2 regions of the Burkholderia sp. KL41 genome follow, and region 2 is predicted to be linked to the other one. Evidence: riboswitches for the same ligand, from Rfam matches in the RefSeq annotation. Region 2 holds a riboswitch; the other holds the start of a gene.
What was found. A riboswitch is a leader RNA that binds a small molecule or an ion and turns the genes downstream of it on or off. The one in region 2 is predicted to bind thiamine pyrophosphate.
Positions count from the first base shown of each region.

Region 1: another riboswitch for thiamine pyrophosphate. It lies ahead of PQB87_RS02110 (FAD-dependent oxidoreductase); the one in region 2 lies ahead of thiC (phosphomethylpyrimidine synthase ThiC).

Region 1 covers NZ_CM174446.1:436,678-451,887, forward strand. The annotation lists gene PQB87_RS02080 (alanine/glycine:cation symporter family protein) at 1-427, shown strand, start outside; gene thpR (RNA 2',3'-cyclic phosphodiesterase) at 424-990, shown strand; gene PQB87_RS02090 (D-amino acid dehydrogenase) at 1,117-2,451, opposite strand; gene PQB87_RS02095 (MFS transporter) at 2,477-3,739, opposite strand; gene PQB87_RS02100 (SDR family NAD(P)-dependent oxidoreductase) at 3,986-4,762, opposite strand; gene PQB87_RS02105 (ABC transporter ATP-binding protein/permease) at 4,759-6,528, opposite strand; TPP riboswitch at 6,798-6,921, shown strand; gene PQB87_RS02110 (FAD-dependent oxidoreductase) at 7,147-8,283, shown strand; gene thiS (sulfur carrier protein ThiS) at 8,316-8,513, shown strand; gene PQB87_RS02120 (thiazole synthase) at 8,552-9,367, shown strand; gene thiE (thiamine phosphate synthase) at 9,364-10,488, shown strand; gene PQB87_RS02130 (ABC transporter ATP-binding protein) at 10,573-11,394, shown strand; gene mlaE (lipid asymmetry maintenance ABC transporter permease subunit MlaE) at 11,391-12,158, shown strand; gene mlaD (outer membrane lipid asymmetry maintenance protein MlaD) at 12,189-12,752, shown strand; gene PQB87_RS02145 (MlaA family lipoprotein) at 12,784-13,722, shown strand; gene PQB87_RS02150 (MlaC/ttg2D family ABC transporter substrate-binding protein) at 13,834-14,463, shown strand; gene PQB87_RS02155 (STAS domain-containing protein) at 14,460-14,735, shown strand; gene PQB87_RS02160 (ABC transporter ATP-binding protein) at 14,928-15,210, shown strand, end outside.
Region 2 covers NZ_CM174446.1:1,345,932-1,361,141, reverse strand. The annotation lists gene PQB87_RS06460 (molybdopterin-dependent oxidoreductase) at 1-625, opposite strand, end outside; gene PQB87_RS06455 (cytochrome b/b6 domain-containing protein) at 655-1,287, opposite strand; gene PQB87_RS06450 (pentapeptide MXKDX repeat protein) at 1,380-1,670, opposite strand; TPP riboswitch at 1,940-2,056, shown strand; gene thiC (phosphomethylpyrimidine synthase ThiC) at 2,181-4,112, shown strand; gene PQB87_RS06440 (YMGG-like glycine zipper-containing protein) at 4,363-4,575, shown strand; gene PQB87_RS06435 (hypothetical protein) at 4,770-5,009, shown strand; gene PQB87_RS06430 (DMT family transporter) at 5,153-6,079, shown strand; gene PQB87_RS06425 (sensor domain-containing phosphodiesterase) at 6,489-7,769, shown strand; gene arfB (alternative ribosome rescue aminoacyl-tRNA hydrolase ArfB) at 7,828-8,232, opposite strand; gene PQB87_RS06415 (AAA family ATPase) at 8,229-10,520, opposite strand; gene recB (exodeoxyribonuclease V subunit beta) at 10,517-14,227, opposite strand; gene recC (exodeoxyribonuclease V subunit gamma) at 14,224-15,210, opposite strand, start outside.

The DNA of each region.
Region 1 (15,210 bases), 910 kb from region 2:
GATCTTCTTCCTCGCGTTTTCGTCGGTGATCGGCAACTACGCGTATGCGGAGGGCAACGTCGAATTCATCACGAAGCGGCGCGGCGTGCTGCCGCTGTTCCGTGTCGCGGTGCTCGGCATGGTGATGTTCGGCAGCGTCGGGCAACTGCCGCTCGTCTGGGCGATGGCCGATACGAGCATGGGATTGATGGCGATCATCAACCTGATCGCGATCCTCGCGCTCGGCAAGCATGCGCACGCCGCGTGGGCCGACTATCGTCGCCAGCGCGCGGCGGGTATCGCCGATCCGGTGTTCACGCGCAACACGATCCCCGAGCTCGCGCGTGTGCTGCCGCCCGACGTGTGGGGCGAGCACGGCCCGCTGCCGCAGCGTCCCGCTTCGGCTCAAACGGCACGCGCCCCGCGTGCCGCGGTGAGCGAGTCATGAACGGCGACCGGCTCCGTGCGTTCGTCGCGCTGATGCCCGATGCGGCCTCGCGCGACGCGCTGCACGCGTTGCCGGTCACCCGCGGAGCGCGGCGCACGCAGTCCGCGCAACTGCACATGACGCTCGCGTTCATCGGCGCGATCGAACGGGACCGATGCGAGGCGCTGGCCGCGCATCTGCCCGCGCTCGCGGCCGCCCATGCGCTGCCGTTGCTGCCGGTCGAGCGGATCGCGTGGTGGCCGAGCCTGCCGCGCGCGAGGCTGATCGTCGCGGAGCTCGCGGCCGATCCGGCCTGCCTGGCGCTGAATGCCGGGCTGGTTGCGCTGCTGGGCGAACTCGGCGTGCCGGCCGACCGGCGGCCGTTCCGGCCGCACGTGACGCTCGCGCGGCTGCCGCGCGAGGCGGTCGGCCAGCCCGCGCACGGCGGTGCGCCCGGGCGGGCGGTCGCGGTGCGTGTCGAAGCGCTGACGTTGTTCGAAAGCCGGCTGTCGCACGAGGGCGTGTCGCATCGGCCGGTCGCGTCCGCGCCGATCGCATGGGCGGACGGTCTGGCGCCGCAGTGAGCGGCTTGCGCGCCGCGGTGTGATTGCCGGATGCGATGTGTATCACGTCGGCGATATCGTCCGGCCTGCCGGGCCTGCCGGGCCTGCCGGGCCTGCCGGGCCTGCGGGGCCACCGGGCCACCGGGCCTACCGGCCGTAGCGCGAGAGCGTCAGGCCCGACAAGTCGATCTCCGGTTCCCGCCCCGTGACGAGATCCGCCACCACCTTCCCCGACCCCATCGACATCGCCCAGCCCGTCGAGCCGTGGCCGACGTTGAGCCAGAGCCCGTCGATCCCGCTCGCGCCGAGCAGCGGCGGCCCGTCGGGCGTCATCGGCCGGCGGCCGACCCAGAAGCGCGCCGATGCGCGATCGGCCGCGTGCGGGAACCAGTCGTCGAGCACCTTCATCAGCGTATCGAGCGCCTGCCGGCGCAGCGCTGCGTGCCGGTTGCCGAGTTCCGCGGTACCCGCGACGCGCAACGTCGGGCCGAAGCGCGTGATCGCCGTCTTCAGCGATTCGTCCATCAGCGCGGCGTGCGGCGCTTTTTCGTCGTCGACGACGGAGAGCGTCGCCGAGTAACCCTTCACCGGATAGAGCGGCACGTCGATGCCGTGCGGCCGCAGCAGCGCGGCGCTGTCGACGCCGAGCGCGACGACGATCGCGTCGGCGGCGAGTCGCGCGTCGCGTTGCTTGCTGCCGGCGCTCGATGCGTGCGGATGCGCTCGTGCGCGATCCGGCGTATCGCCATCCTCGTTGCCGTTACCGACGATCCGCACGCCGCGCACCCGGCCCGCCTCAACGTCGAGCGCCTGCACGTCCGTGTGAAAGCGGAACGTCACGCCGTTTGCTTCGCACAGCGCCCGCAGTTCACGCGTAAAGCGTGCGCAGTCGCCCGCTTCGTCGTCGGGCAGGTAGATGCCGCCGACGGGTGCCTGCCGCGCCCAGCGCAGGCCCGGCTCGATCGCCGTGCAGCCGGCCGCATCGAGCTCGCGAAACGCGATGCCGGCGTCGCGCAGCACCTTCAGCGCGGGCTGCACCATCTGCACGTCGAACGCACCGCGCAGCAGCTGGAGGTAGCCCCGGCTCGCGCCGTAGTCGAACGGATGTCGGTCGCGAAAGGCGTGCAGGCATGCGCGGCTGTAATAGGCGATGCGCTGCATCCGCTGCTTGTTCACACGAAACCGCTCGAATTCGCATTCGCGCAGCCAGCGCGCGATCCAGCGCCACTGCGCGGCTTCGAGCGTCGGCCGGAAGATCAGCGGCGACGCGGGCTCGAACAGGTACTTGAGGATCTTGCCGGGCATCCCGGGGGCGGCCCACGGCGTCACGTAGCCGGGCGCGATCACGCCGGCGTTGCCGAGGCTCGTCGCCTGCGCGACATCGGCCTCGCGTTCGATCACGGTGACCTCGCAACCTGCTTCGCGCAGGTGCCAGGCAGTGGTGACGCCGATCACGCCGGCGCCGAGAACGATCACGTGCATGCGGTTTCCGGAACGTGACGGTTGCTCAGGACGCGACGGCCGGATCGTCGACGAGCGACTTGCCGCGCGTTTCCGGCAGGACGAGCGCGGCGACGATCACGAGCAGGTAGCCGCCGCCCGCGACGAGGCCGATCGCCTTCACGAGCGACATCGACTGCGACAGCGAGCCGACGAGGATCGGGAAGAACGAGCCGAGCCCGCGCCCGAGGTTGTAGCAGAAGCCCTGGCCCGAGCCGCGGATCGCACCGGGATACAGCTCCGACAGGTACGCGCCGACGCCCGCGAAGATTCCTTGCACGACGATCCCGAGCGGGAAGCCGAGCAGCAGCATCGCGGTGTCGGTGATCGGCAGCATCGTGTACGCCATGCCGAGCGAGAACGAGCCGATCGCGAACAGGATGAACGACGCGCGGCGGCCGAGCCGGTCGGACAGGATCGCGCCGACCACGTAGCCCACGAACGAGCCGACGATCAGCACGACGAGATAGCCGCTCGTGTTGAACACCGACAGGTGGCGGACGGTTTTCAGGTAGGTGGGCAGCCACGTCGTGATCGCGTAGTAGCCGCCCAGCATCCCGGTGCACAGCGCGCTGCCGAACAGCGTCGCGCGCAGGTGCGGCGGCGAGAAGATCTCGAGGAAGTGGCCCGACACGCGGCCTTCGTCGCGCGCGCGGCGGGTGGCCGTGTAGATGTCCGGATCGCTGACGTTGCGGCGGATGTACAGGATCCACAGCGCGGGCGCGATGCCGATCCAGAAGCATGCGCGCCATGCGACCTGCTCGGGCAGCAGCGCGAAGAACGCCCAGTAGAGGATCGCGGCCGCGCCCCAGCCGAACGACCAACTGCTCTGCACGGTGCCGACGGCTTTCGCGCGGTGTTCGGGCGAGCGGATCGTCTCGGCCATCATGATCGTCACGACCGACCATTCGCCGCCGAAGCCGAAGCCCTGCAGCGTGCGTGTCGCGAGCAGTTGCCAGAACGAATCGGTGAAGCCGGACAGGCACGTGAACAGCGCGAACGTCGCGATCGTCCACTGCAGCACGCGCACGCGGCCGTAGCGGTCGGCGAGGATGCCGGCGACCCAGCCGCGGAGCGCCGACGAGATCAGCGAGCTCGTCGCGATCATCCCGGCCTCGCTCTTCGTCATGCCCCAGGCTGCGATCAGCGTCGGAATCAGGAACGAATAGATCATGAAGTCGAACGCATCGACCGCGTAGCCGCCGAATCCGGCATACAGCGTCCTGCGTTCGCGTGTCGACAGCTCGTCGAACCACTGGAATGCCTGCATGCTTGCCGTCCCCCTGTTGTCTCGTCCTGTCTCGCGCTGCCGCGTGGCGGTTATTTTACGGGCGGGGAGCGGGGCGCCAAAAAGACGGGAGCGAGAGCGCGATGGCGCGGCGGGCGGCGAGGGGGGGAGGGCGGCGTGCAACGGCGGGTGTTCCGCGAACGTGCGGGCGCCGATCGCGCTCGCGTGCCACGCCAACGTCGGTGGCAGCGACGTCCCGCGCGACCGCACGACGTACGGCCGCTCGATTCAGAGCGTCAGGCCGCCGTCGATGTGGACGATCTGCCCGGTGATCTGTCGCGCCGCATCCGACAGCAGGAACGCGATCAGCGCGGCGACGTCGTCGGGTTCGGCGATCCGGCCGAGCGGTGTCGCCTGTTCGGCCTGCGCCCATGCGTCGGCGTTGCCGGCGCTCGGCCCGTGGTCCTTGCGCGTGAAGCCCGGCGCGACCGCGTTGACGGTGATGCCGCGCGCGGCGAATTCGGCGGCGGCGGTGCGCACCAGCGATTCGAGCGCGGCCTTCGCGGCAGCGGTGGCCGCGAACGGCGCGTCGGCGCGGTAGCGGTGCGCGACGAACGAACTGACCGCGACGATCCGCGGCGCGGCCGACGCCTCGAGCAGCGGCCGCGCGCGGCCCGCGAGCGCGGAGAACGCGCCGGGCATCGCCGCGAAGGCGGACGCGAGCGCGTCCGTGGAAAGACCGGAAAAGGATTGCCGCGCGGCGAAGCCGGCGTTGGCGACGAGATGATCGAGCCCGCCGAAGCGCGTGGCGGCGGCATCGACGAGCGACGCGGCCACGCCGGGCTCGCCGAGATCGCCGGTGAGCGTGACGCACTCCGCGCCGGCCGCCGTGCACGCGCGGGCGACTTCGGCGAGCCGCACGCGTGCCGCTTCGTCCGCGCCGCGTGCATGCAGCGCCAGTGCGATGCCGGGCGCCGCGAGCCGCCGCGCGAGTGCCGCGCCGATCCCCGAGCCGGCGCCGGTGATCAGCGCGATCCGGGCGACGTGCGCGGCGCGTGGCCTCACGCGGCGACCTTGTCGCTGTCGTTCACGCGCTCGACGTTGATCGTGCCGACGTGGAACGCGGCCAGCGACTCGCGGTGCGCGATGCTGACGATCGCGGCCTTCGGCAGCCGTTCGGCGAACAGGTGGTACAGGCGCGCCTCGTTGTCGGCGTCGAGCGCGCTCGTCGCTTCGTCGAGGAACAGGAAGTCGGGCTTGTGCAGCAGCACGCGCGCGCCGGCAAGGCGCTGCTGTTCGCCCGGCGACAGCACGCGGGTCCAGTGCGCGGTCTCGTCGAGGCGCTCGGCATAATCGTCGAGGCGGCATGCGCGCAGCGCGTCGCGGCAGGCTTCGTCGCTGAACGCGTCGGCTGTCGCCGGATAGGTGAGCGCGGCCTTCAGCGTGCCGATCGGCAGATAGCTCGTTTGCGGCACGAACATCATCCGCGCGCCGACCGGCGCATCGATCGCGCCGTCGCCGAACGGCCAGAGCCCCGCGAGCGCGCGCATGAACGTGCTCTTGCCGGAACCCGACTTGCCGATCACGAGCCAGCGCGAGCCGGGCTCGATCGTAACGCTGCCGATGTTCGCGAGCGCATTGCCGTTCGGCAGCGCGAGCTTGAGCGACGACGTCGACAGCTTCGCGCCGTCGACGTAATGCAGGTTGATGCCGCCGTGCTCGGTCGCGGGCGACAGGCTTTCCTTCAGGTGCGACGTGCCCATCACGCGCTTGAATTCGCGCAGACGGTTGACGGTGGCGCGCCATTCGACGAGGGTCGAGTAACTGTTGATGAACCACGAGAACGAATCGCTGACGGTGCCGAACGCGGACGAGATCTGCATCAGCACGCCGAACGAGAACGCGCCCGCGAAATAGCGCGGTGCGGCGACGACGAGCGGGAAGATGATCGCGATCTGCCCGTAGAAGCTCAGCACGAACGTGAGCCGCTTCGTGTACTTCATCACGCGCCACCAGTTGTCGCGGATGCGCATGAAGAGGTTTTGCGCGTTGCCGGTCTCGGTCTTCTCGCCGTCGTAGAACGCGATCTGCTCGGCATTCTCGCGCACGCGGATCAGCCCGAAGCGGAAGTCGGCCTCGACGCGCTGCTGCTGGTAGTTGATCGACACGAGCGGGTGGCCGACCTTCTGGATGATCAGCGAGCCGACCACCGCGTACAGCGCCGCCGCCCACACCATGTAGCCGGGGATCGTGATCGGCGTCGCGCCGAGCGAGAGCGTCAGCGCGCCGGCGAGCGACCACAGGATCGTGATGAACGACACGAGCGTGACGACCGTCGACAGCAGGTCGAGCGACAGCGCGAGCGTGGTCGTCGAGAACGACTGAAGGTCGTCGGTGATCCGCTGGTCGGGGTTGTCGGCGAGACGGTCACGTTCGATCCGGTAGAACGCGCGATCGCCGAGCCACTGGCCGAGAAAACGGTCGGTGAGCCACTGGCGCCAGCGGAAGCCGAGCATCTGCCGCAGGTAGCGGCCGTACACGGCGAGGATGATGAACGCGAACGCGAGCGCGGAGAACTGCATCAGCAGGTTCGGGAAGTCGTGGACGTCCTTCGACTGCAGCGCGTTGTAGAACTCCGCGTTCCACTTGTTGAGCCGGACGTTGATCCAGACCACGCAGAGGTTGATCGCGATGATCGCGACCAGCAGGCCCCATGCGATTTTCCATTCGGACGATACCCAGTAGGGCTTGATGAGGCTCCATGCGGATACCGGGCGCTCGTCCTGCGGCGCGTCTGAGGCGGAGCGGACGGGATCGATCGATTGGGTCATGTGCTTCCTGATGAGTAGCCGGCGCGCGGGCCGGGCGAAGCCGGGCGCGCGCCGCGATACGGCATGCCGGGACGCGGCGCCGACTGACGGCGGGCGTCCGGATGGTCGCCCGCGCGCCTTAAACGGCACTTAAGGCCGGCGGTGACGCGGCAACCGGCCGCTCGCGCGGCCGGCCTGCGGGCATTGTGCCAGAGCGGCGCGGCACGACGGCGAATTTGCCGCAAGGGGGACAGTTTGCGGCGCTTTCCGCTTTTATGGTCTAATGGCCGACGACGAAACAGGGGTGCTTTGTAGCGCGGCCGGCGGATGTTCCGGGCAGCGCAATGAGGCTGAGAAAGACCCTTCGCACCCGATCCGGGTAATACCGGCGAGGGAAGTTTCTGATCCCGCCGGGTCGCGCTGGCTGCCATCCCACATGGTCAGCGCCCGAGTCCCGCCCGGCCGGCCTTTGCTGCCGGTTTCGTCCTTTTGGGTACGCGCATTGCGCGTTACGGAAGGAATGATGACCGCACAATCTTCAGTCTTTTGCATGGTTCCCGGCCCGATGTCGCGTGCGTTCGCATGCGGCGGCGCGTGCGCGTCGACGTTCGTCGGGCGCGCCCGCGCGGAGGGGGCGCGATGAACGTCCGGGACACCCACCCCGATTTCGCGGTGCTCGGCGGCGGCCTCGTCGGCCGCCTGATCGCATGGCGGCTCGCAGGCGACGGCCATCGCGTCGCGCTTTACGAGCGCGGCGGCCCGGACGGCGAGCAGTCGGCCGCGTGGATTGCGGCCGCCATGCTCGCACCGCTCGCGGAAGCGGCGAGCGCGGAGCTGCTGATCACCGAGCTCGGCGCCGCGTCGCTCGCGCGCTGGCCGCAGTGGCTCGCTGAACTGCCCGAACCCGTCTTCTTCCAGCATCACGGCACGCTCGTCGTCTGGCATCACGCGGACCGCGCGGAGGCGCCGCTGTTCGAGCGGCGCGTGCGCGCGAACGCGCCGGCCGGCCTGTTCGACAACGGTTTCGTGACCCTCGCCGGCGCGCAGGTCGACGCGGCCGAGCCGGTGCTCGCGGGCCGCTTCGCGCGCGGCCTGCTGCTGCCGAACGAAGGCCAGCTCGACAATCGCCAGGCGCTGCGCGCGCTCGCGGCCGGCCTCGCCGAGCGCGGCGTCGACCTGCACTGGCACGTCACGATCGACGATGCGAACCTGCCCGCCGCGCATTTCACGATCGATTGCCGCGGGCTCGGCGCGAAACCCGCGCTGCCCGCGTTGCGCGGCATCCGCGGCGAAGTCGCGCGCGTGCACGCGCCCGGCATCGGGCTCACCCGGCCCGTGCGGCTGCTGCATCCGCGCTACCCGCTCTACATCGCACCGAAGCAGGACGATCTCTACGTGATCGGCGCGACCGAGGTGGAGGGCGAGGACATGTCGCCCGTCAGCGTGCGCTCCGCGCTCGAACTGCTGAGCGCGGCGTTCTCCGTGCATCCGGCGTTCGGCGAGGCGCGCATCCTGGAACTCAATGCGCAGTGCCGGCCGACGCTGCCCGATCATCGCCCGGCGGTGATCTGGGATGGTGCGTCGACGCTCGCCGTCAACGGCCTGTACCGGCACGGCTTCATGATCGCGCCGGAAGTCGCGCATGCGGCCGTCGCGCTTGCCGAAGCCGCGCTCGGCGGCGCGTTCGGCGATCCCGACGCGTTCGCCGCGTGGCGCGGCGCCGAGCGCTGGCCGACGCTCCTTCATCACCGCAACGACGCGCGCCAGCCGGCCTGACGCGCACCGCCGACCGAATTCGACGAAGCCTCATGGACATCCAGATCAACCAACAGAACCTGACGTTGCCCGACGGCGCAACGGTGGCCGACGCGCTCGCCGCGTACGGCGCGCGTCCGCCGTACGCGGTCGCGCTGAACGGCAACTTCGTCGCGCGCACGCAGCATGCGGCGCGCGCACTCGCGGCGGGCGACAAGCTCGACGTCGTGCACCCGGTCGCGGGCGGCTGAGCGCCGCCGGTTCGTCCCCGCTCTTTCAGGAAAACGACATGACGTCCCTCACCTCCGCCGACGCGCTGACGCTGTACGGCGAAACCTTCGCAAGCCGCGTGCTGATCGGCACGTCGCGCTATCCGTCGCTGCAGTCGCTGTCCGATTCGATCGACGCGTCGCGCCCCGGGATGGTGACGGTCGCGCTGCGCCGCCAGATGACGGGCGGCACGGCCGAAGCCGGCTTCTTCGACCTGCTCAAGCGCCACGCGGTGCCGCTCTTGCCGAACACGGCCGGCTGCCAGACCGTCGCCGAAGCCGTGACGACCGCGCACATGGCGCGCGAGGTCTTCGGCACCGACTGGATCAAGCTCGAGCTGATCGGCGACGACTACACGCTGCAGCCCGACCCGGTCGGCCTGATCGAGGCGGCCGCGCAACTGGTCAAGGACGGTTTCAAGGTGCTGCCGTATTGCACCGAGGATCTCGTGATCGGCCGGCGCCTGCTCGACGCCGGCTGCGAGGCGCTGATGCCGTGGGGCGCGCCGATCGGCACCGGCAAGGGCGTCGTGAACCCGTACGGGCTGCGCGTGCTGCGCGAGCGCCTGCCGGACGTGCCGCTGATCGTCGACGCGGGGCTCGGCGTGCCGTCGCACGCGTGCCAGGTGATGGAATGGGGCTTCGACGGCGTGTTGCTGAACACCGCCGTGTCGCAGGCCACGCACCCGGAGATCATGGCGCGTGCGTTCGCGCAGGGCGTCGAGGCCGGCCGTGCCGCGTATCTCGCCGGGCCGATGGACGCGCGCGAGACCGCGCACGCCAGCACGCCGGTCGTCGGGATGCCGTTCTGGCACCAGGACGGGGGCGGCGCATGAGCGTGCGTTTCGCCGATGCATTCTGGCCGCCGGCCGACGAACTGGCCGAAGCGGCCGAACGGATTCGCGCCCGGCTGGGCGACTGGCCGGGCGTCGCCGCGCCGTGGCGGCTTTGCGTCGCGGTGCCCGATGCGCCGGCCGAGGGCGACGTGCTGATCGTATCGGCCGGCGACCGCGCCGCGCAGGCACGCGCGTCGGCCGCGTCGCGGCCCGCGGCGCCGGGCGCGGTCGCGATCGAATTCGACGAGCAGGGGGCGGTGCTGCACACGGCGGGCGCGCGCTACGCGCTCGACGCCGCGCACCCGCTCGCGGACGACTGGATTGCCGCGCTCGCCGCGTTCCTCGACTGCGGTTTTGCGCCGGTCGACGCGCTGGTGCTGGCGCTGGCCTGGCGCGACGGCGACGAAACGCGCGCCGCCGATGCGTGGCCGGTCGACGCCGCGCGGTTCCCGCGTGTCGCCGGGCTGCCGGCCGCGCCGGAACCCGCGTTCGCGCCGTGCCCCGCGCAGCTCGGCCTCTATCCGGTCGTGCCGGACGCCGAATGGGTCGAGCGCGTGCTCGATTGCGGTGTGCGGACCGTGCAACTGCGCGTGAAAGGCGCGACGCCGGACACGTTGCGGCGGGAAATCGCACGCGCGGTCGCGGCCGGGCGCCGCCATCCCGATGCGCGCGTGTTCATCAACGATCACTGGCAGATCGCCGTGGAAGAGGGGGCGTACGGCGTTCATCTGGGCCAGGAAGACCTCGAAACGGCCGATCTGGCCGCGATCGCGCGCGCTGGCCTGCGGCTCGGACTTTCGAGCCACGGTTATTACGAAATGTTGCGCGCATTGCACGAGCGCCCGAGCTACCTCGCGCTCGGCCCCGTGTACGCGACCGCGACCAAGGCCGTCGCGGCGCCGCCGCAGGGCCTGGCGCGGATTGCCCGCTATGCGCGCTTCGCCGGGGCGCGGGCGCCGCTCGTCGCGATCGGCGGGGTGGGGCTCGACGCGCTGCCGGCCGTGCTGGCGACGGGTGTCGGCAGTGTCGCGGTGGTCAGTGCGGTGACGGGCGCGGCCGACTATCGGGCTGCCGTTGTTGCGTTGCAGCAATGTTTTCCCGGACAATTTGACAATCATTGACCGCAGGGCCCGGAACGGCGTCACGACATCATTCCAATGCAGGCCCTATAATTCGGCGTTCTGCGTAAAAGGACTGTCAGCTCCGTGAGCCCCACTCCTACCGAGACCCTGCTGGAACTTCGCGACGTCGACTTTGGCTACGGCGACCGCCTCGTCCTGTCCAACCTGAACCTGCGCTTCGGGCGTGGGCAGGTCGTCGCGGTTATGGGCGGGTCGGGTTGCGGCAAGACGACCGTGCTGCGCCTGATCGGCGGCCTCGTGCGTGCGCGCCGAGGCCAGGTGCTGTTCGACGGCGCCGATGTCGGCGCGCAAACGCGCGACGGCCTGTATGCGCTGCGCCGCAAGATGGGCATGCTGTTCCAGTTCGGCGCGTTGTTCACCGACATGTCGGTGTTCGAGAACGTCGCGTTCGCGCTGCGCGAGCATACCGACCTGCCCGAAGACCTGATCCGCGACCTCGTGCTGATGAAGCTCAACGCGGTCGGGCTGCGCGGTGCGCGCGACCTGATGCCGTCCGAGGTGTCGGGCGGGATGGCGCGCCGCATCGCGCTGGCACGCGCGATCGCGCTCGATCCGCAGCTCATCATGTACGACGAGCCGTTCGCCGGCCTCGATCCGATCTCGCTCGGCATCACCGCGAACCTGATCCGCACGCTGAACCAGGCGCTGGGTGCCACGTCGATCCTCGTCACGCACGACGTGCCGGAATCGTTCGCGATCGCCGACTACGTGTATTTCCTGGCCAACGGCGGCGTGCTCGCGCAGGGTACGCCCGACGAGCTGCGCGCGTCGACCGACCCGAGCGTGCGGCAGTTCATCGACGGCGCGCCGGACGGCCCGTTCAAATTTCATTACACGAGCCCGCCGCTGGCGGCGGATTTCGGGCTCGGCGGAGGGCGCGCATGATCAGCGCGATCGGACGTTACGTCATCGGCGGCCTCGAGCGCGCGGGCTACGGCACGCGGCTGTTCGTGCGCCTCGTGCTGGAATTCTTCCCGCTGCTGCGCCGGCCGCGGCTGGTCACGAAGCAGATCCACTTCCTCGGCAACTATTCGTTCGTGATCATTGCCGTGTCGGGGCTGTTCGTCGGCTTCGTGCTCGGCCTGCAGGGGTACTACACGCTGAACCGCTACGGTTCCGAGCAGGCGCTCGGCCTGCTGGTCGCGCTGTCGCTCGTGCGCGAGCTCGGGCCGGTCGTCACCGCGCTGCTGTTCGCGGGCCGCGCGGGCACGTCGCTCACGGCCGAGATCGGTCTGATGAAAGCCGGCGAGCAGCTCACCGCGCTCGAGATGATGGCGGTGGACCCGATCAAGAACGTGATCGCGCCGCGCCTGTGGGCGGGCATCATCGCGATGCCGCTCCTGGCCGCGATCTTCAACGCGGTCGGCGTGCTCGGCGGTTACTTCGTCGGTGTCGTGCTGATCGGCGTCGATCCGGGTGCGTTCTGGTCGCAGATGCAGGGCGGGGTCCAGGTCTGGGCCGACGTCGGCAACGGCGTGATCAAGAGCATCGTGTTCGGGTTCGCCGTGACCTTCATTGCACTGTTTCAAGGGTATGAAGCGAAGCCCACGCCCGAGGGCGTGTCGCGCGCGACGACCAAGACGGTCGTGTTCGCGTCGCTCGCCGTACTCGGCCTCGATTTCCTGCTGACCGCGCTGATGTTCAGCTAAGCCTCAGCCAAGCCAAATTTTGGGATGACGATGAAAAAGACTGCTCTCGACTTCTGGGTCGGCCTGTTCGTGGTGGTGGGCTTCCTTGCGGTGCTGTTCCTGGCCCTGAAGGTCGGCAACATGAGCTCGTTCTCGTTTCAGCCGACCTACTCGGTGAAGATGAAATTCGACAATATCGGCGGGCTGAAGCCGCGCGCGGCCGTGAAGAGCGCGGGCGTCGTGGTCGGCCGCGTGAAGACGATCGGTTTCGACACGAACACGTACCAGGCGCTTGTCACGATCGATGTCGACGGCCAGTATCAGTTCCCGAAGGATTCGTCGGCGAAGATCCTGACGTCGGGCCTGCTCGGCGAGCAATATATCGGCCTCGATCCGGGCGGCGACACCGAAATGCTGAAGTCGGGCGATACGATCACGATGACGCAATCGGCGATCGTGCTCGAGAACCTGATCGGCCAGTTCCTTTACAGCAAGGCAGCCGATGCGGGCGGTGCGAAGCCGGCAGCCGGCGCGCCGGCCGCGCCTGCACCGGTGGCGGTGCCGGCGTCGGCGGTGTCCGCTGCGCCCGCCGCGTCCGGTTCCGCGGCCCAATAACCACACGAGAGAATAGAAGAGGGTAATGACCATGCAGACGATCCGCATCAGGCACGCCGCGCTGGCGGTAGCGGCAGTCGCCGCGTTGAGCGGCTGCGCGACCGTGCAGACGCCGACCAAGGGCGATCCGCTCGAAGGCTTCAACCGGACGATGTACAAGTTCAACGACACGGTCGATACGTATGCGCTGAAGCCGGTCGCGAAGGGCTACCAGTACGTGGTGCCGCAGCCGGTGCGCGACAGCGTGACGAACTTCTTCTCGAACATCGGCGACGTCTACATCGCGGCGAACAACATCGTGCAGCTGCGGATCGCGGACGGCGTCGGCGACATCATGCGCGTCGTGATCAACACGGTGTTCGGCGTCGGCGGCCTGTTCGACGTCGCGACGATCGCGAAGCTGCCGAAGCACACGGCCGACTTCGGGATCACGATGGGCCGCTACGGCATGCCGTCGGGCCCGTATCTGGTGCTGCCGCTGCTCGGCCCGAGCACGCTGCGCGACACGGCCGGCCTGGGCGTCGACTACGTCGGCAACCCGCTCACCTACGTGAAGCCGGATGGCCTGAGCTGGGGCCTGTTCGGCGTCAACCTCGTCAACACGCGTTCGAACCTGCTCGGCGCGGGCGACGTGCTGGATGCCGCGGCACTCGACAAGTATTCGTTCGTGCGTAACGCGTACCTGCAGCGCCGCCAGATGCTGATCAGCAACGCGCGCGGCGAGGCGGCCGCGACGTCGAGCAACGACGCGCTGCCGAAGTACGACCTGCCGGACGACGGCGCGGCACCGGCGGCAGCCGGCGCGGCCGGTACGGCGGGCGCGGCAGCGGTGGGCGGCGCGACGGCGCCGGCAGGTGCATCGGGCGCGGCCGAATCGCCGAACCCGGCCAGCGAGACGAACGTGCCGCCGATGCAGGTGGCGCCGCCGTCGCCGGGCGGGTTCCGCTTCCCGAGCATTCGTCTGCACTGACGGATTTACATTCGTTACAGCCGGAAACGATTCAGTCGGTAGCGTGCGCGAACTTGCGCGTAAGCTACCTGCTCCAACCTTCGCATCGACTTATTCATGCAGGTCACTATGATGAAAAAACTGTTCCTGATCCCCGTTTTCGCGGCGCTGTTCTCGTTCGGCAGCGCAGCCCACGCGCAAGTCGACCAGTCGAACCCGCAGGCGCTGATCAAGACGGCGACGCAGCAGGTGCTCGACGAAGTCAAGCAGCAGACGATCAAGCAGGGCGACACCAACCGCATCATCACGATCGTCAACAAGGACATCCTGCCGTACACCGATTTCCGCCGCACCACGCAGCTCGCGATGGGCCGCAACTGGCGCACGGCGACGGCCGAACAGCAGCAGCAGGTTCAGGAGCAGTTCAAGCTGCTGCTGATCCGCACGTATTCGGGCGCGCTGGCGCAACTGAAGCCGGACCAGCAGATCCAGTACCCGCCGTTCCGCGCCGATCCGGCCGATACCGACGTCGTGGTCAAGACGGTCGCGATGAACAACGGCCAGCCGGTCCAGATCGACTATCGCCTGTACAAGACGGCGAACGGCTGGAAGGTGTATGACCTGAACGTGCTCGGCGCATGGCTGATCCAGACGTACCAGCAGCAGTTCAACGAGAAGATCCAGCAAAGCGGCGTGGACGGCCTGATCCAGTTCCTCACGCAGCGCAACCAGCAACTTGCCGCCGGCAAGCAAGCGTCGTGAGCGGTTTCGAAGCCGGCTCCTCGCTGACCGTCGCGAGCGCGAAGTCCGCGCTCGCGGACGGTCTTGCGCGCATCGGCGCGGGCGCGACCGCCGTCGATTGCGCGGCGCTGACGCAGTTCGACTCGTCCGCGCTCGCCGTGCTGCTCGCATGGCAACGTGCCGCCAAAGCGCGCGGCGCGACCCTCGACATCCTCAATCTCCCCCCGAAGCTCGCCAGCCTCGCGCGCGCCTACGGCGTCGACGCGCTCATCGAAGGCACCGGGCGACATTGACCCTGTCCGACCGGAGCCTGCCGCGCCAGCCGGCGCGCGCACGCTTCAGGCCGCGTGCCTCCGGCACCGGCTCCACCAGCCGGTTTGCCCTATAATCAAGCGTTTTGCGGGGCAGCCAATCGGCGTCCGGCCCCCATTTTTATTCGCAGCAAGCACAGAATAGGCGTCGCGGCCCTTGCGCCGCGCACAGTCATGTCAGCCATAGAAATCCGTCACGTCAAGAAGCGCTACAAATCGCTTCAGGCGCTCAAGGGCGTCAGCCTGTCGGTCGAGGAAGGCGAGTTTTTCGGTCTGCTCGGCCCCAACGGCGCAGGCAAGACCACACTCATCAGTATCCTCGCCGGGCTCGCCCGGGCCGACGAAGGCAGTATCTCGGTGCGCGGTCACGACGTCGTCAAGGACTTCCGTGGCGCGCGCCGCGCGCTCGGTGTCGTGCCGCAGGAACTCGTGTTCGACCCGTTCTTCACCGTCCGCG
Region 2 (15,210 bases):
CGTAGTCGAACGCGAGCAGCGTCTGCGGATGCAGCGCGGTCGGCATGTCGATGCTCTCGTAGTAATCGTCCGCGCACTTGAAGCCCACGTACTTCGCCCGTGTATCGGCGCCGGCCCGTGCGAGAAACGCGCCGAACGGCGTGCCGCCCCAGCGGCCGATCGCGCTCCACCCTTCCACGCAGATATGTCGCGTGATCTGCTCCGCGTGCGGCAGCGCATACAGTTCGTCGAGCGTCCACACGCGCTTGCCCGTCACGCGGCCGGACAGCACGAGCCGGTACGTCGACGCATCGACGTGCGGCACGTCGTCGATCCCGTAGTACGCATTGAACGGGAACGGTCGCGTGATGTCGGCTTCGGTGTAGGTCGGTGCGAGCCGTTCGCCGCTGAACAGCCACGCCTGCACGCGGTCGTTCATGCGCGACACCGTCTCGAGGAACGTGTTGACCGACGCGTCGTCCTTCAACGTGCAGCCGGTCAGCATCGTCAGGCCGCCGAGCGTCAGGATGCGCCGGTTGAAGAGGCGCCGCGACGGCATCTCGAGCTCGCGACGCACGTCGAGCTCGAGCGACTTCCGGTCGAGCGTCCAGCGCGAACCGTCGCGCTTGTATTCGGATTCCGACATGATGATTTCCTTCGCCCGCGGCTCGCGGGTCAGCGACCGCGCAGCATCGCGAGCAGCGAGCGCGGCACCAGCAGCGCCATCGCGACGTGAACGACAACGAATGCGACGAGCAGCGACATCGCCCAGAAGTGCACGACACGCGCGTTGTCGTAGCCGCCGAACAATTCGCGCAGCAGCGGGAATTGCACGGATTTCCAGATCGTGAGCCCCGACAGCACCAGCACGACGAGATCGACGATCGCGGTCAGGTAAGCGGCACGCTGCACCGCGTTGTAGACGCTCAGGTCGTCGTGCGACAGCCGTCCGCCCAGCGCGGCACGCACGTCGCGCCATATCGACGCCGGCGTGACCGGCAGCATCTTGCGTGCGAGGCGCCCTGTCGCGATCGACATCGCGAGGTAGAACAGCCCGTTGCCGACCAGCAGCCACATTGCCGCGAAATGCCATTGCAGCGCGCCGCCGAGCCAGCCGCCCAGCGTGATGCCGTGCGGAAACACGAACGGCGGATAGATCGGCGACGCATCGTAGATGCGCCAGCCGGACAGCACCATCAGGATCGCCGCGAGCGCATTGAGCCAGTGGCTCGCGCGCACCCACAGCGGATGAATCGGGCGCGCGGGCGGCGTGGCTGTCGCGCGGCCGGTAGCGGGAACGGTTTGCATGATGAAGACTCCGGGAATGAGTCGACCAGACAGGATGCGGTGCGGGCGGCCGCCGTGCGACGCACGCGCCGGCCGCGCCGCGTCCGCTTCCGTCAGTTCGACGGCGCCATCTTGTCGCCCGACGGCTTGCCCATCTCGTCGTGCGACATCGCGTCCTTCTTCATCGCGTCTTTCTTCATCGCGTCTTTCTTCATCGCATGCTTTTTCATGCCGTCCTTCTTCATCGCGTCATGGCCCATTGCATCCTTGGCCATCGCGTCGTGGCCCATCGCGTCCTTCGACATCGACGAACCCGGCTGCGACATCGCGTCGTTCTGTGCATACGCGCCCGTGGCGATCGTGGCGATAGCGGCGACGCAAGCGGCGATCAGTACTTTTTTCATGACATCTCTCCAAAACATGGGTTTAAGGAGCCGAATAGACGGACGACGTCGCGGGAAATGACAGCCGCTGCGAAAATTTTTTTTGAAGTTGCGCGAAAGCGCGCCATGTTGCACCGCTTCGCCCCGGCCGGCCAAGCCGTGGGGCCATGCGGCGGCGACGCGCGCTGCCATTTCGACGGGCCATCGCACCGCCCGCCATGCTGCGGCCGCACCGGGGCAGCCGATCCTCTCCCGGTTGAAACCGCCGCGAAGCCAGTGTATCGTGTGCGCTGCTAACGCGGGGGTCCTGCAATGCGCGCGGTCAAACAACCGGCATTGCGGGTGAGAAATACCCTTTGAACCTGATCTGGATAATGCCAGCGCAGGGAAGCGTACGGATTTCGCCGCCATCCTTCTGACGAAATCCGCCGCCTCACCAAGCCTCGTCTCCTGCTTAGCTCGAGCCCCACATTCGTCAAGGGCTCCGGGCAAGCGCCGAAGCGCCTGTCCGGCGCTCATACAGGAGATTGCATGAACGCCAATCCGAAGTTTCTGTCCGCCGACGCACACGTCGACGCCGCCGCTGTCGCCCCGCTGCCCAATTCGCGCAAGGTTTATGTAACCGGCTCGCAGCCCGACATCCGCGTGCCGATGCGTGAAATCACGCAGGCCGATACGCCGACCGGCTTCGGCGGCGAAAAGAATCCGCCGATCTACGTGTACGACACGTCGGGCCCCTATACCGATCCGGACGCGAAGATCGACATCCGCGCGGGCCTGGCCGCGCTGCGCCAGGGCTGGATCGAGGCACGCGGCGACACCGAAGTGCTCGGCGGCCTGTCGAGCCAGTACGGCCTCGAGCGCGCGGCCGACCCGGCCACCGCCGACCTGCGGTTCCCGGGCCTGCACCGCAACCCGCGCCGCGCACAGGCCGGCAAGAACGTCACGCAGATGCACTACGCGCGCCAGGGCATCATCACGCCGGAAATGGAATACATCGCGATCCGCGAGAACCAGCGCCGCGCCGAGTACCTCGAGAGCCTGAAGGCGAGCGGCCCGAACGGCGCGAAGCTCGCCGCGATGATGGGCCGCCAGCACCCGGGCCAGGCGTTCGGCGCAGCGGCCTTCGGCGCGAACGCGCCGGCCGAGATCACGCCGGAATTCGTGCGCTCGGAAGTGGCATGCGGCCGCGCGATCATCCCCGCGAACATCAACCACCCGGAATCCGAGCCGATGATCATCGGCCGCAACTTCCTCGTGAAGATCAACGCGAACATCGGCAACTCGGCCGTCACGTCGTCGATCGGCGAGGAAGTCGACAAGATGACGTGGGCGATCCGCTGGGGCGGCGACACGGTGATGGACCTGTCGACCGGCAAGCACATCCATGAAACGCGCGAGTGGATCATCCGCAACAGCCCGGTGCCGATCGGCACGGTGCCGATCTACCAGGCGCTGGAAAAGGTCAACGGCAAGGCCGAGGACCTGACCTGGGAAATCTTCCGCGACACGCTGATCGAGCAGGCCGAGCAAGGCGTCGACTACTTCACGATCCACGCGGGCGTGCGCCTGCAGTACGTGCCGCTCACCGCGAACCGGATGACGGGCATCGTGTCGCGCGGCGGCTCGATCATGGCGAAGTGGTGCCTCGCGCATCACAAGGAAAGCTTCCTGTACGAACACTTCGAAGAGATCTGCGAGATCATGAAGGCGTACGACGTGAGCTTCTCGCTCGGCGACGGCCTGCGCCCCGGCTCTATCTACGACGCGAACGACGAAGCGCAGCTCGGCGAGCTGAAGACGCTCGGCGAACTCACGCAGATCGCGTGGAAGCACGACGTGCAGGTGATGATCGAAGGCCCCGGCCACGTGCCGATGCAGCTGATCAAGGAGAACATGGATCTCCAGCTCGACTGGTGCAAGGAAGCGCCGTTCTACACGCTCGGGCCGCTGACCACCGACATCGCGCCGGGCTACGACCACATCACGTCCGGCATCGGCGCCGCGATGATCGGCTGGTTCGGCACCGCGATGCTGTGCTACGTGACGCCGAAGGAACACCTCGGCCTGCCGAACAAGGACGACGTGAAGGAAGGCATCATCACGTACAAGCTCGCCGCTCACGCCGCCGACCTGGCGAAGGGCCACCCGGGTGCGCAGGTGCGCGACAACGCGCTGTCGAAGGCGCGCTTCGAGTTCCGTTGGGAAGACCAGTTCAACATCGGCCTCGATCCGGACAAGGCGCGCGAATTCCACGACGAAACGCTGCCGAAGGATTCCGCGAAGGTCGCGCACTTCTGCTCGATGTGCGGCCCGCACTTCTGCTCGATGAAGATCACGCAGGACGTGCGCGAGTTCGCGGCGCAGCAGGGCGTGTCGGAAACCGAAGCGCTGAAGAAGGGGATGGAAGTCAAGGCGGTCGAGTTCGTCAAGACCGGCGCCGAGATCTATCACCGTCAATAAGCACGCGCGGCGGTCCGCCCGGACCGCTGCGTCTCGCGCTTCGGCGCTGCGCAAGCCCGCTTTCGAGCGGGCTTTTTTTGTGCGTGTGCACGCCGCGTGCCTGCCGGCGCGAGGGAAACAAATGATTACGAAACCGCCCGAGCCTTAACAAGTCCTTACAGCAGCGCCACGGGACGGCGCGTAGATTGGGGTCATGCGCGGTCGCCAGCCGGTCGCGCGACCTCCGTTCACTACCACAAGGACAACGATCATGAACTCGATTCGGCGTTTTGGGGTATGCGCTCTGCTCGTCGCGACGGTGGCCAGCCTGTCGGCCTGCGATTCGATGTCACGACGCCAGCGCGATACGGCAATCGGTGCGGGTGTCGGCGGCGTCGCCGGCGCGGCGATCGGCGGCAGCGCGCTGTCGACGCTCGGCGGCGCAGCGGCCGGCGGCATCATCGGCAACCAGGTCGGCAAGTAAAAGGCGGCGCAGCGCGCCGCAACAGTCGGCCAGACGGCGTTTTCGCGGTGCGAAAGCGCCGTTTTCGCATGCGGCGCCGCAACGTGGCCGGCAGCCCGTGCGGAAATGATCCGTTACCGTTTTGCACACCGTGTCATCGGCGCGCGGCCTAAGCTTAAGCATCTGCCGATTGCCGGCTCCGCCGGAGAGACATCATGAACAGGACCCTCGTCGCCGCGGCGCTCGCCTGCGTGACGCTCGCCGGCTGCTACTACCCGTACGGCTATTATCCCGGCGGCTATTACACGGCTGCACCGGCCCCGGTCTATGTCGATCCGGGCCCCGCCTATTACTATCCGGCACCTGCCTATGCGCCCGCATGGGGCGGCTATTGGGGACCGGCGGTATCGCTCAATTTCGGCTTCGGCGGACACGGCGGCTGGCGCCATCACTGACCGGGCTCGACCGCCGGCACGCGGCTATCCCGTGCCGGCAGCCGGCGACATTCCCGTTTCTTGCCATTTCATCGAAACGTGAAACGACGGGCTGGTAACGGGGTGTAAGATTCTCCGCATCCCTTCCCCGCCCTTCACACTCGATGTCGCCCAAGAACGCCCTTCTGCTGACCGTGCTCGCTGCCCTGTGGGGTGCGTCGTTCCTGTTTATCCGGATCGGCGTCGTCGATCTCGGCGTGGCGCCGCTGATGGCGTTGCGGGTCGGTATCGGCGCGCTGTTTCTCGCGGGCTTCGCGCTGACGCGCTTCAAACCCGCCGATCTCGGCACCCGGCTGCGCCGTCACGCGTGGCCGTTGTTCGTCGTCGGCGCGCTGAACTCGGGCATCCCGTTCTGCCTGTTCGCGTTCGCCGAACTGACGCTGTCGGCCGGCGTGACGTCGGTGATCAACGCGACGACGCCGCTCTGGGGCGCGCTCGTAGCCTACCTGTGGCTGAAGGACAAGCTGTCGCTGCCGCGTGCGCTCGGCCTCGTGATCGGGTTCGCCGGCGTGCTCACGCTCGTGTGGAACCAGATCGCGAATGCGCATGGCGAAACGGGCGCCGCCGCGACCGCGCTCGCCGCCGCCGCCGCACTCGGCGCGACGCTGCTGTACGGCATCGCGGCCAATTACACGAAGCGCAAGCTGACCGGCGTCGATCCGCTCGTCAACGCGACCGGCAGCATGATCGGCTCGACCGTCCTGCTGCTGCCGTTCGCGATCGCCACCTGGCCGGCCGCGCCGGTCAGCGCGCACGCGTGGGGCTCGGTGCTCGCGCTCGGCGTCGCCTGCACAGGCATCGCGTATTTCATCTACTTCTACCTGATCGCGCATGTCGGCCCCGCCCGCGCCATCACCGTGACGTTCGTGATTCCGGTGTTCGGCCTGCTGTGGGGCGCGCTGTTCCTCGGCGAACACGTGTCGGCCGTGATGATCGAAGGCTGCGCGATCGTGCTCGTCGGCACCGCGCTCGCGACCGGCGTGATCAAGCGGATTCCCGGGATCCGGCCGCGCAGCGGCGAAGCGACCTGACGATTCATTCGGGTGCACGTATCGCCATCGGTCGGGCCGTGATGCCTTCCGACCGGGTGCCGGCTGTTCTCCGCGTCGCCGTTGAGGGTACCGCAGCATCGCCGGCATTCGTCTGACGGCGACATGCGCTCGCGGCCCTGCCGGCCGCCGGGATTGCCCGTCTCGCCTCATCGCGCTCACCATGCCGCCGGGTCGTCATGTGCGGCGGCGGCGCCGGCCGCAGCCGCATACCCGCGTGCGTCTGGAGTTTCCCTGATACGCGAGCGGCCCCATTCCCGTTACACTCCGAACACTTACCCGCAGAAGGCGGCCTCGATGTCTCACGTCCTTTCGCGTCCGCCGGCGCGTGCGACCGCTTCAGCGCGGCGGCGCGCTACCGCCCCGCCGCTCGCCCCCGGGCTCCGCTGACATGAAGCCCGCCCGCGACCTCTCGCTCGACTCCCTGCTCGACCGTCTCACGCCGACGCCTGGCGGCTGGGTCGCCACCTATCGCACCACGACGCTGCGCAGCGTGTTCCAGCCCGTGCTGTCGATCACGCACAAGCGGGTCGTCGGTTACGAGGCGCTGCTGCGCGTCGTCGACGCGAACGGCGCACTGATCTCGCCCGCCGCGTTGTTCGACAAGACGCGCGCCGACGCCGACGCGCTGCTGCTCGACCGGCTCGCGCGCTGCCTGCATACGGCCAACTTCGTCGCGCAGGGCATCGGCGACGGCTGGCTGTTCCTGAACGTCACGCCGCGCGTGCTCGACTCGGGCCTCGTGCAGCGCGAATTCGTCGAGGCACTGTGCCGGCATTTCGCGCTGCCGCCGAACCGCATCGTGCTGGAGGTGGTCGAACAGCCGTCGCGCGACGAAGCCGCGCTCGCCCGCACGATCGACATGATCCAGCATCGCGACTTCCTGATCGCGATCGACGATTTCGGCACCGGATTCTCGAACTTCGACCGCGTGTGGCGCGCGCGCCCGGACATCGTCAAGCTCGATCGCTCGCTCGTCGAACGCTCGACCGGTTCGGCCGACGATCGCCGCATCATGCATCACCTCGTGTCGATGCTGCACCAGGCCGGCGCGATGGTGCTCGCCGAGGGCGTCGAGAACGACGATTCGCTGCAGGCGCTGATGGAAGCCGACATCGATTTCGTGCAGGGTTTCCAGTTCGGCCAGCCCGACGCATCGATCGCCCATGCCAGCGCGGCAGCACCCGCGATGCTCGACGCCGCGTGGCAGCGCTTCATCGCCCGCCGGCACACGCCGGTCGTCGCCGAGCAGCCGGGCTTCGACGCGATCGAACGGCTCGTGCTGACCGGCGCGGCCGCGTTTTCCGCGAGCGGCAACCTGCAGGACGCCGCGCAACGCGTGTTCGCGGTGCCGGCCGCCCGCCGCGTGTTCGTCACCGACGAAACCGGCGAGCAGTTCCTGCCGTCGATCGGCGCGCCCGCCGACGACGGCCAGGCCGGCGTCACCCGCCTCGCACCGCTCTTTCCGGAGACCCACAGCAACTGGTCGCGGCGCCCGTATTTCCAGCGCGCGATCGCCGCGCCCGGACGCGTCGCGCTGATGGGCCCGCATTTCTCGCTGACGGAAGGCCGCGACTGCTATACGGCCGCCGTCGCGATCCGCGCGCAGAGCCGGCTCGTCGTGTTCTGCGTCGACTTCGTACTCGACAGCGCCGGCACCGTGATGCGGTAACCGGCGCGGATGCGAACGCCCGACCGCCGCACCCGCGGTTCGTCCGCCCGACCATTCGTCAGTCGATCACCTTCCCTCTTCCCGACTTCACCGCGCTGCGGCGCGACTTGTGCTCGAGCCGCCGCTCCTTCGACGCGCGCGTCGGCCGCGTGGCGACCCGTGCGCGCGGCGTGAACGCAACGCCGGCGATCAATGCATCGAGGCGCGCCAGCGCGGCCTCGCGGTTTTTCTCCTGGGTGCGGTATTCCTGCGACTTGATCACGACGATGCCGTCGCGCGTGATGCGCTGGTCGGACAGCGCGAGAAGCCGCTCCTTGATGACAGGCGGCAACGACGACGCACGGATGTCGAAGCGCAGGTGGATCGCGCTCGACACCTTGTTCACGTTCTGCCCGCCGGCGCCTTGCGCGCGCACGGCCGTCCATTCGACCTCGGCCGGATCGAGCGTATAGCGGATCATCATCGCGACGCCTCCATGCGGCGCCGTGCAAGCGCCTCGTCGACGCGTGCCGCGAGCCCCGAATCGCGCTGCGTGCGCGTCGCGACCGCCTGCGCCAGCACGCGCCGCGGCCCGATCACCTGCACGCGCGTGCGGGCACGCGTGACAGCCGTATAGACGAGTTCGCGCGTGAGCACACGGCCGAACGATGCCGGCAGCACGAGCGCGGCTTCGTCGAATTCCGAGCCCTGCGATTTGTGGACCGTCAGCGCGAACGCGGTTTCGTGCGGCGGCAGCGCGGCCGGCGACACCGCGCGCGCGGTGCCGTCCGCACGCCGGAACCACACGCGCAGCACGCCGTGCGCGTCGGGCAGCGCAATGCCGATGTCGCCGTTGAACAGCCCGAGCGCGTAGTCGTTGCGCGTCACCATGATCGGCCGCCCCGTGAACCAGTGCGCGCCGACCGCCAGCGGCACGCGCGCCGCGTGGCGCACGTGCGCGGCCACGAGCGCATTGACGTGCTCCGCGCCGCGCAAGCCGCTGCGGGTCGCGCACAGGATCCGGAACCGGTTGAGCGCGTCGAACAGCGGCAGCGGATCGGGCACCGGCGCGGCCAGCACGTCGCGCAACGCGTCGAGGTAAGCACCGAACCGCCGCGCGAGCCGCTCGAGCGTCGACGTCGCGAGCGACTCGCCCGCATCGTCATGGAAAGACGCGGCCGCCGAATCGTCGGCGGGCAGCGCGTCGAGCGCGGCCTGCACGTCGCCGCTGCGGATCGCGAGCGACAGCCGCCCGATCGGCGAATCGAGGCCGAAGCGGTAGTTGCGTTCGAGCCAGACGACGCAGTCGGCGAGCGGCGCGGGTGCGGGCGTGGGTGCGGCGGACGCGGCGGCGGGTTCGCCCGGCGGGTTCGATTTGACCGACGCAAGCGCCACGTCGCCTGCGTCGAACGGCGGCAGCTCGACGGCGTCGAGCCACGCCAGTTCGTCGACCTCGATCCATGCGGAGGCCTCGCCTGCATCGCCAGCTTCACCGGTTTCGGCCGGCGGCGGCGCGACGTTGGACGACGAAACTTCGTCATCCTGCGGTTCGTCGTCGAAGAGTGATGCCTGTCTCGCATCGGCCTTCCGTCGCGACGCCGGCTTGCGTGTAGCGGCAAGCGCCGATGGCGGCGCCGGGGCACGGGCCGCGGCGGAAACCGGATGCCCGGCGGGAACGGCCGCGGCTACGGTCGCGGCCTCGTCCTGCACCGGCAACGCCGCGACGAATGCCGCCTCGTCGATGCCGAGCGCCTGCGCGATGCGCGTGCGCGCCGCGGCGGTAAACGCCGGTCGCGCGCTCAGCTCCGCAAATACGGCACCCGCCTCGACCGCGGCCAGTTGATCCTTGTCGCCGAGCAGCACGAGCCGCGCGCCCGGCGCGAGCGCATCGAGCAGATGCGCGGCGAGCGCGACGTCGATCATCGATGCCTCGTCGACGACGATCAGGTCGTACGGCAGCGGATTGTCGCGATGATGCCGGAAACCGGCCGCCCCGCCGCCGCCCAGCAGCCGGTGCAGCGTGTACGACGTATCGGGCAGGCGCGCCGCGAGTTCGGGCGGCAGGTCGCCGGCCCGCGCATGCAGTGCTTCCTGCATCCGCTGCGCGGCCTTGCCGGTCGGCGCGGCCAGCGCGACGCGCAGCCCCGGATGCGCATCGAGCAGACAGGCCAGCACGCCGACGACGGTCGTCGTCTTGCCCGTGCCCGGGCCACCGCTGACGATCGTCACGCGGCCGGTCAGCGCGACGATCGCCGCGACGCGCTGCCAGTCGACTTCGCCGTTCGCCGGCCCGAAGTAACGCGCGAGACTGTCGCGCAACCGGTCGGGCGCAAGACCTTCGTCCGGCATGGTCGCACCGGCCTGCGCGACGAGCGCATCGGCGAGCCGCCGTTCGTAGTCGAAATAGCGCGACAGGTACAGGTGGTCGTGGCGGTCGACGATCAGCGGCCGCTCGTCGCCACGCGCGAGCGTGCCGAACGCGACCACGCCGCTCGCGGCGAGCGCCGCGCGAACCTCGTCGAGCGGTGTTTCGTAGCGCTGCGCGAGCGCGCCGAGCGCAACGCACACGTGGCCGCCCGCGGTCGCACGACTCGTCGCGAACGCGGCGCGCGCCGCCCAGCGCGCGGCCGCGGCCGGTGCGCCGGCGCGGCGAGCGAGATCGCCGATCCGCCGCGCGAAACCTTCCGCGAGCGCGATGCCGAAATCGGCGGGCTCGGGCAGCCGCGCGACGAGGCCGCCGGTGAATTCGAGCGTATCGTCCTGCTCGTTCATGCGCGGCCCCCTTCCATCATCCGGTCGAGTGCGTCGACAAGCGCGCGCGCGGGCCGCCGCGCATGCACGCCGGCCGGCTCGCCGCCGCTGCGCCAGCCGAGCCGCACACCCCGCACGAACAGGTACAGGTAGCCCGCGACATGCGTGTCGTAGTCGTAATCGGGCAGCCGCCCGCGCAGGTAGCGATGCAGCGCGACCGTATAGAGCAGCGCCTGCAGGTGATACGCGTGGTCGGCCATCGCGACGTCGAGCGCGCGCGGGCCATAGGCGTCCGGCGTCGTGCCGAGATGGTTCGACTTCCAGTCGACGATCCAGAAGCGGCCGTCGTGTTCGACGATCATGTCGATGAAACCCTTGATGAAACCGGCGAGCATGCCCGCCTCCAGTGCAACGTCCGGGTAGCCGTGCGCGACCAGCAGGCGGCGTAGCGCCATCAGGTCGAGCGACGGCGCCGGGAACAGGAACCCCATTTCGTCGAGCCGCTTCGCGGGATCGAGATCGACGAGCCGCATGCCCGGCACGAGCTCGGTGTGCACGACGTCATCGACCAGCTGCACCATCATCGCCGGCAGACGTGTCGCGAGTTCGGGCCCGGCCTCGACCGGCCGGTCGTGCAGCGCACCGAGCGCGGCCTTCGGCCACGACTCGGGCTCCGTGAACCGGCTGAGCTCGAACAGGCGGTGCAGGCACTCGCCGGCCGCCGCGCCGCGCGGGAACACGAGGATGTCGTCGTCCGGCGGTTCGGGCGCAACCGTATCGGCCAACAGCCACTCGGCATCCGGCGCAACCGCGGCAAGCGCATCGTGGTCGGGCCGCAGTTCGTCATCCGGCACGGCCGCGACGCCCGCCTCCTCGCGCGCCATCGACGCGGTCAGCGAACTGAAGCTGGCCATCCGCCAGGCATCGCGCAGCACGCGCGTCGCATGGCGCGCCGCGAGCGTCTGCGACGCGTCGTGCCCGGCCGCCAGACGCTCGGGGCGAGCTGGCGCCGGCAGCGGCGCGACGCTCACGGGGCCGCCCGCGAGCGCGTGCCACGCCGTATCGAGCGCGGCTTCGTCGGGCGGCTCGTCGAGCCACGCATCGAACGCCTGGCCCGCGCCGGCGACGAGCCAGTTGAGCACGCTGCGTCGCGCCTCGCGCGTCGAGCGCGACGACAGGTACGGCCCGGCGACGACGTAGCAGCGATAGACCGCACGCGTGAGCGCCACGTAGACGAGCCGCGCGCGTTCCGCGGCCTGCTCGCGCAGCGCTTGCCGCGCCGCGTGTGCGGCCGCCTCGTCGTCGCACCCGTAATGCAGCACCGCGTCGCCCGCATCGTCGTGGTATTCGCGCGCATCGGGCAACGCGGACGCGGGCGGCTCGCGCAACCCGCCGTCGTTCAGGAACGGACAGAACACGATCGCGTATTCGAGGCCTTTCGACTTGTGCACGGTGACGATCTGCACGAGGTTGCGATCGGATTCGAGCCGCAACTGCGCTTCCTCGCCGCCGCCGTCGAGCCGTTGCGCGGCAAGCCAGCGCAGCGTCGGCGCGATGCCCGGCTGCGCGGACGCGCGTGCCTGCGTCAGTTCGGCCAGATGGTTGATGTCGGTCACGCGACGCTCGCCGTCCGCGCCGGCCATCAGCCGCTCGGCGATCCGCAATTCGCGCGTGAACGTGCGCCACATCACCGCGAAACCGCGTTCGCGCCACAGCAGCCGGTACCGCGAGAAGCGCTCGACCCAGCTCATCGCGTCGGCACTGTCGGCCGCGGACGCTTCGTGTGACGCATCACCGTCGCCCTGCTCCATCCGCCACAGTGCGCCGGCATCGAGGCCGAACCAGTCGGCTGCGAGCGCGGCGCGCAGCCGCCGCAGGTCGCCCGGCGCATCGATCGCCGCCAGCACGCGTTCAAGCTGCTCCGCGTCGCCGGTCGAGAACACCGAGGCCTGCGCCAGTTCCACGCTGCCGATGCCCCACGTGGCCAGCACGCGCTTCACGAGACTGCCCTGCCGGTGCGTCTGCACGAGCACCGCGATATCTCCTGGCGACAGCGGCGACTCGCCGAGCCGCACGCGCCCTTCGCGCGCGCCCCGCATCAGCCGGGCAATCTCGGCGGCACAGGCCTGCGCGGCCTGTGCCTGCGCATCACGCTTGAGCAACGTGCCTTCACCGCCAGGCAACGCCCACACCCGGAAGTCGCCGGACGGGCCCGGATCGGTTTCGTCGACGAACGGCGCGCGCACGCGCGTGCCGGCACGCACCGCGTAATAGTCGAGCCCGTCGAGCACGAACGCGCGCGGATTCGACATGAAAAAGCGGTTGCACGCATCGACGATCGCGGGCGTCGAACGCTGGTTGACCGCGAGCGTGTAGCACGCGCTCGCCCGCGCGCGCGCCGCCAGATAGGTATGCAGATCGGCCGCGCGGAAGCTGTAGATCGCCTGTTTCGGATCGCCGACGAGGAATAACGGGCCGCCCGGCGCGAAGATCCGGTCGAAGATCGCGAACTGCAGCGGGTCGGTATCCTGGAACTCGTCGATCAGCGCGGCCGGATAGCGCGCGCGCAGCGTCTCGGCGAGCCACGGATGCGCATGCAGCGCGTGGTACAGGTTCGCCAGCAGATCGTCGAACGACACGATGCGCCGCGTGCGCTTGCGCTCGGCCAGCTCGCCCGGCGCCATGTCGAGCCATTCGGCGATCAGCGCGAGCCAGCGCGCGCGCTGCGCGGCTTCAGCCGCCGCCACGGCCGCCTCGAGCGCGTCCGCCACGTCGAAGAACGCGTGTTCGGGCGTCGCGCCGCCTTTTTTCGTCGCCTTCACGAGCGCGGTGCGCGTGAGCTTCAGCGCGGCCTTCGGCAGCGCAGCCGTCGCGTCGCCTTGCGCGAAATGCGCGGCCCATGCGGCGAGCGCATCGGCAACCGCTTCGGGTTTGTGCGAACGCTGGTTGAGCGCGGGCTGCGCGGCGCGCAGCAACGCATCGATTGCTTCGCGCTCGGCCGCCCACATCCGCCCGGCCTCCGCGAAACATTCGGCCGCGGCGGCCTCGGCCGATTCGTCGGGCTCGGTCACGCCGTCCCAGCGCAGCGCGGCGAGCGGCTTCTTCAGCCGGCGCGCGAGCTGCGCATCGAGCGCGGCCGGCCCGGCGCCCGATTCGACGAGCCAGGTCGCGAAACCCGGCCAGCGCGCGGCCGCCGGTTCGACGCGCGTGCGCCAGAAATCCGCCGCGAGTTCGAAGCGCAGCGACGCATCGTCGGCCTCCATGTCGAACGCGAACGGCATCGCGGCCGCGAACGGCGCTTCCTGCAGCGCACGCTGGCAGAACGCGTGGATCGTATGGATGGCCGCCTGGTCGAACGCGCGCAACGCACGCCGGATCCGCTTCGCGGCCGTTTCGGGATCGAGCTCGCCACCTTCGCCGAGCGTCGTCTCGAGCAGGCGCTCGATGAACGGATCGCCGCCGTCGTCACCCGTGTCGAGCGCATGCGCAAGCTGCGCGAGCCGGCCGCGAATCCGCTCGTGCAGCTCCGCGGTCGCCGCCTTCGTGAAGGTCACGACGAGGATTTCGTCTGCGCCGAGATCCTTTTCCAGCAGCAGGCGCACATAGAGCGCGCAGATGTTCCAGGTCTTGCCGGTGCCGGCCGATGCCTCGATCTGGTTGACGCCATCGAGCGGACACGCGAACACGTCGAGTTCGAGCGCCTGCTGCGGCTGCGACACGGCGCTCATGCGACCTCCTTCAGATGCTCGACGAGCGGATCGAACACGAGCCGCGCGAGCGTGGCGAACGGCTCGTCGAGCGACGCATGCGCGCCGCGCCATGCGATCGCGATGGCCGGATCGTCGGCTTCGCTCACGACCCGTTCGTTGATCCAGACACTCGCGGCCTTGGCCTCGCCGTCGGACACCCGCGCCCATGCGCTGCGCGGGAAAAACCGCAGCGGCATGCGCCGCCCCGCGCGAAACAGCGCGGCAAGCGGTGCGAGCTGCTCGAGCGGCGCGGCGACAGGCGTCAGCTCGAATGCGCCGCCGCTGCCGAACCACAGCGTGCGGCGCGGGCCGCCGGGCTCGATCGCGCAGTAGACGAGATGCGCAAGCCACGCGGACAGGTAGTCGCGCGCACTCGGCCTCGCATAACGGTAGATGATCTGCCCGGCCTGCGTCAGCCGGTTCAGCGTGCCGTGCAGTTCAAGCGGTGCGCTCACCGCGTCGCCCGACAGCAGCGCGTCGTGCGCGCCGAACAGCGTCTGTTCGGTGTCGGGCCACGCGGGCACGACGGTGAGCGAGAACGACCGCCGCTCCATCCCGTCGGCCAGCGCACGACGCACGTTCGATGCCAGTTGCGTCATCGAGCCGAGCGCCTGGTCGCGCCACACGGCGCCTGTCGCGCCGCCCGGCAGTTCGGGGCTCGCGTCCGCGATGCGCAGCGCATGATCGTGCACGCCGCCCTCGTCCGATTCGATCAGCAGCGGCAGCACGCGCTCGGCGAGCGCATCGCTGCCGGCGAAGTCGAGCGCGAACGGTTCCGTATCGAGCAGTTCGGCCTGCGCGTCGGCAAGCACGATGCCGAGCCGGCCGCGCAGCAACGCGCGCGCCGGATGGCGCCAGAAGCGTTCGAATTCGCTGAATGCGACAGGCTCGACCGGTTCGGCCGGCAGCGGCTGCGCGAAGAACGGCAATTCGCGCGGGCCGTCGCGCGACGCTTCGGCGGC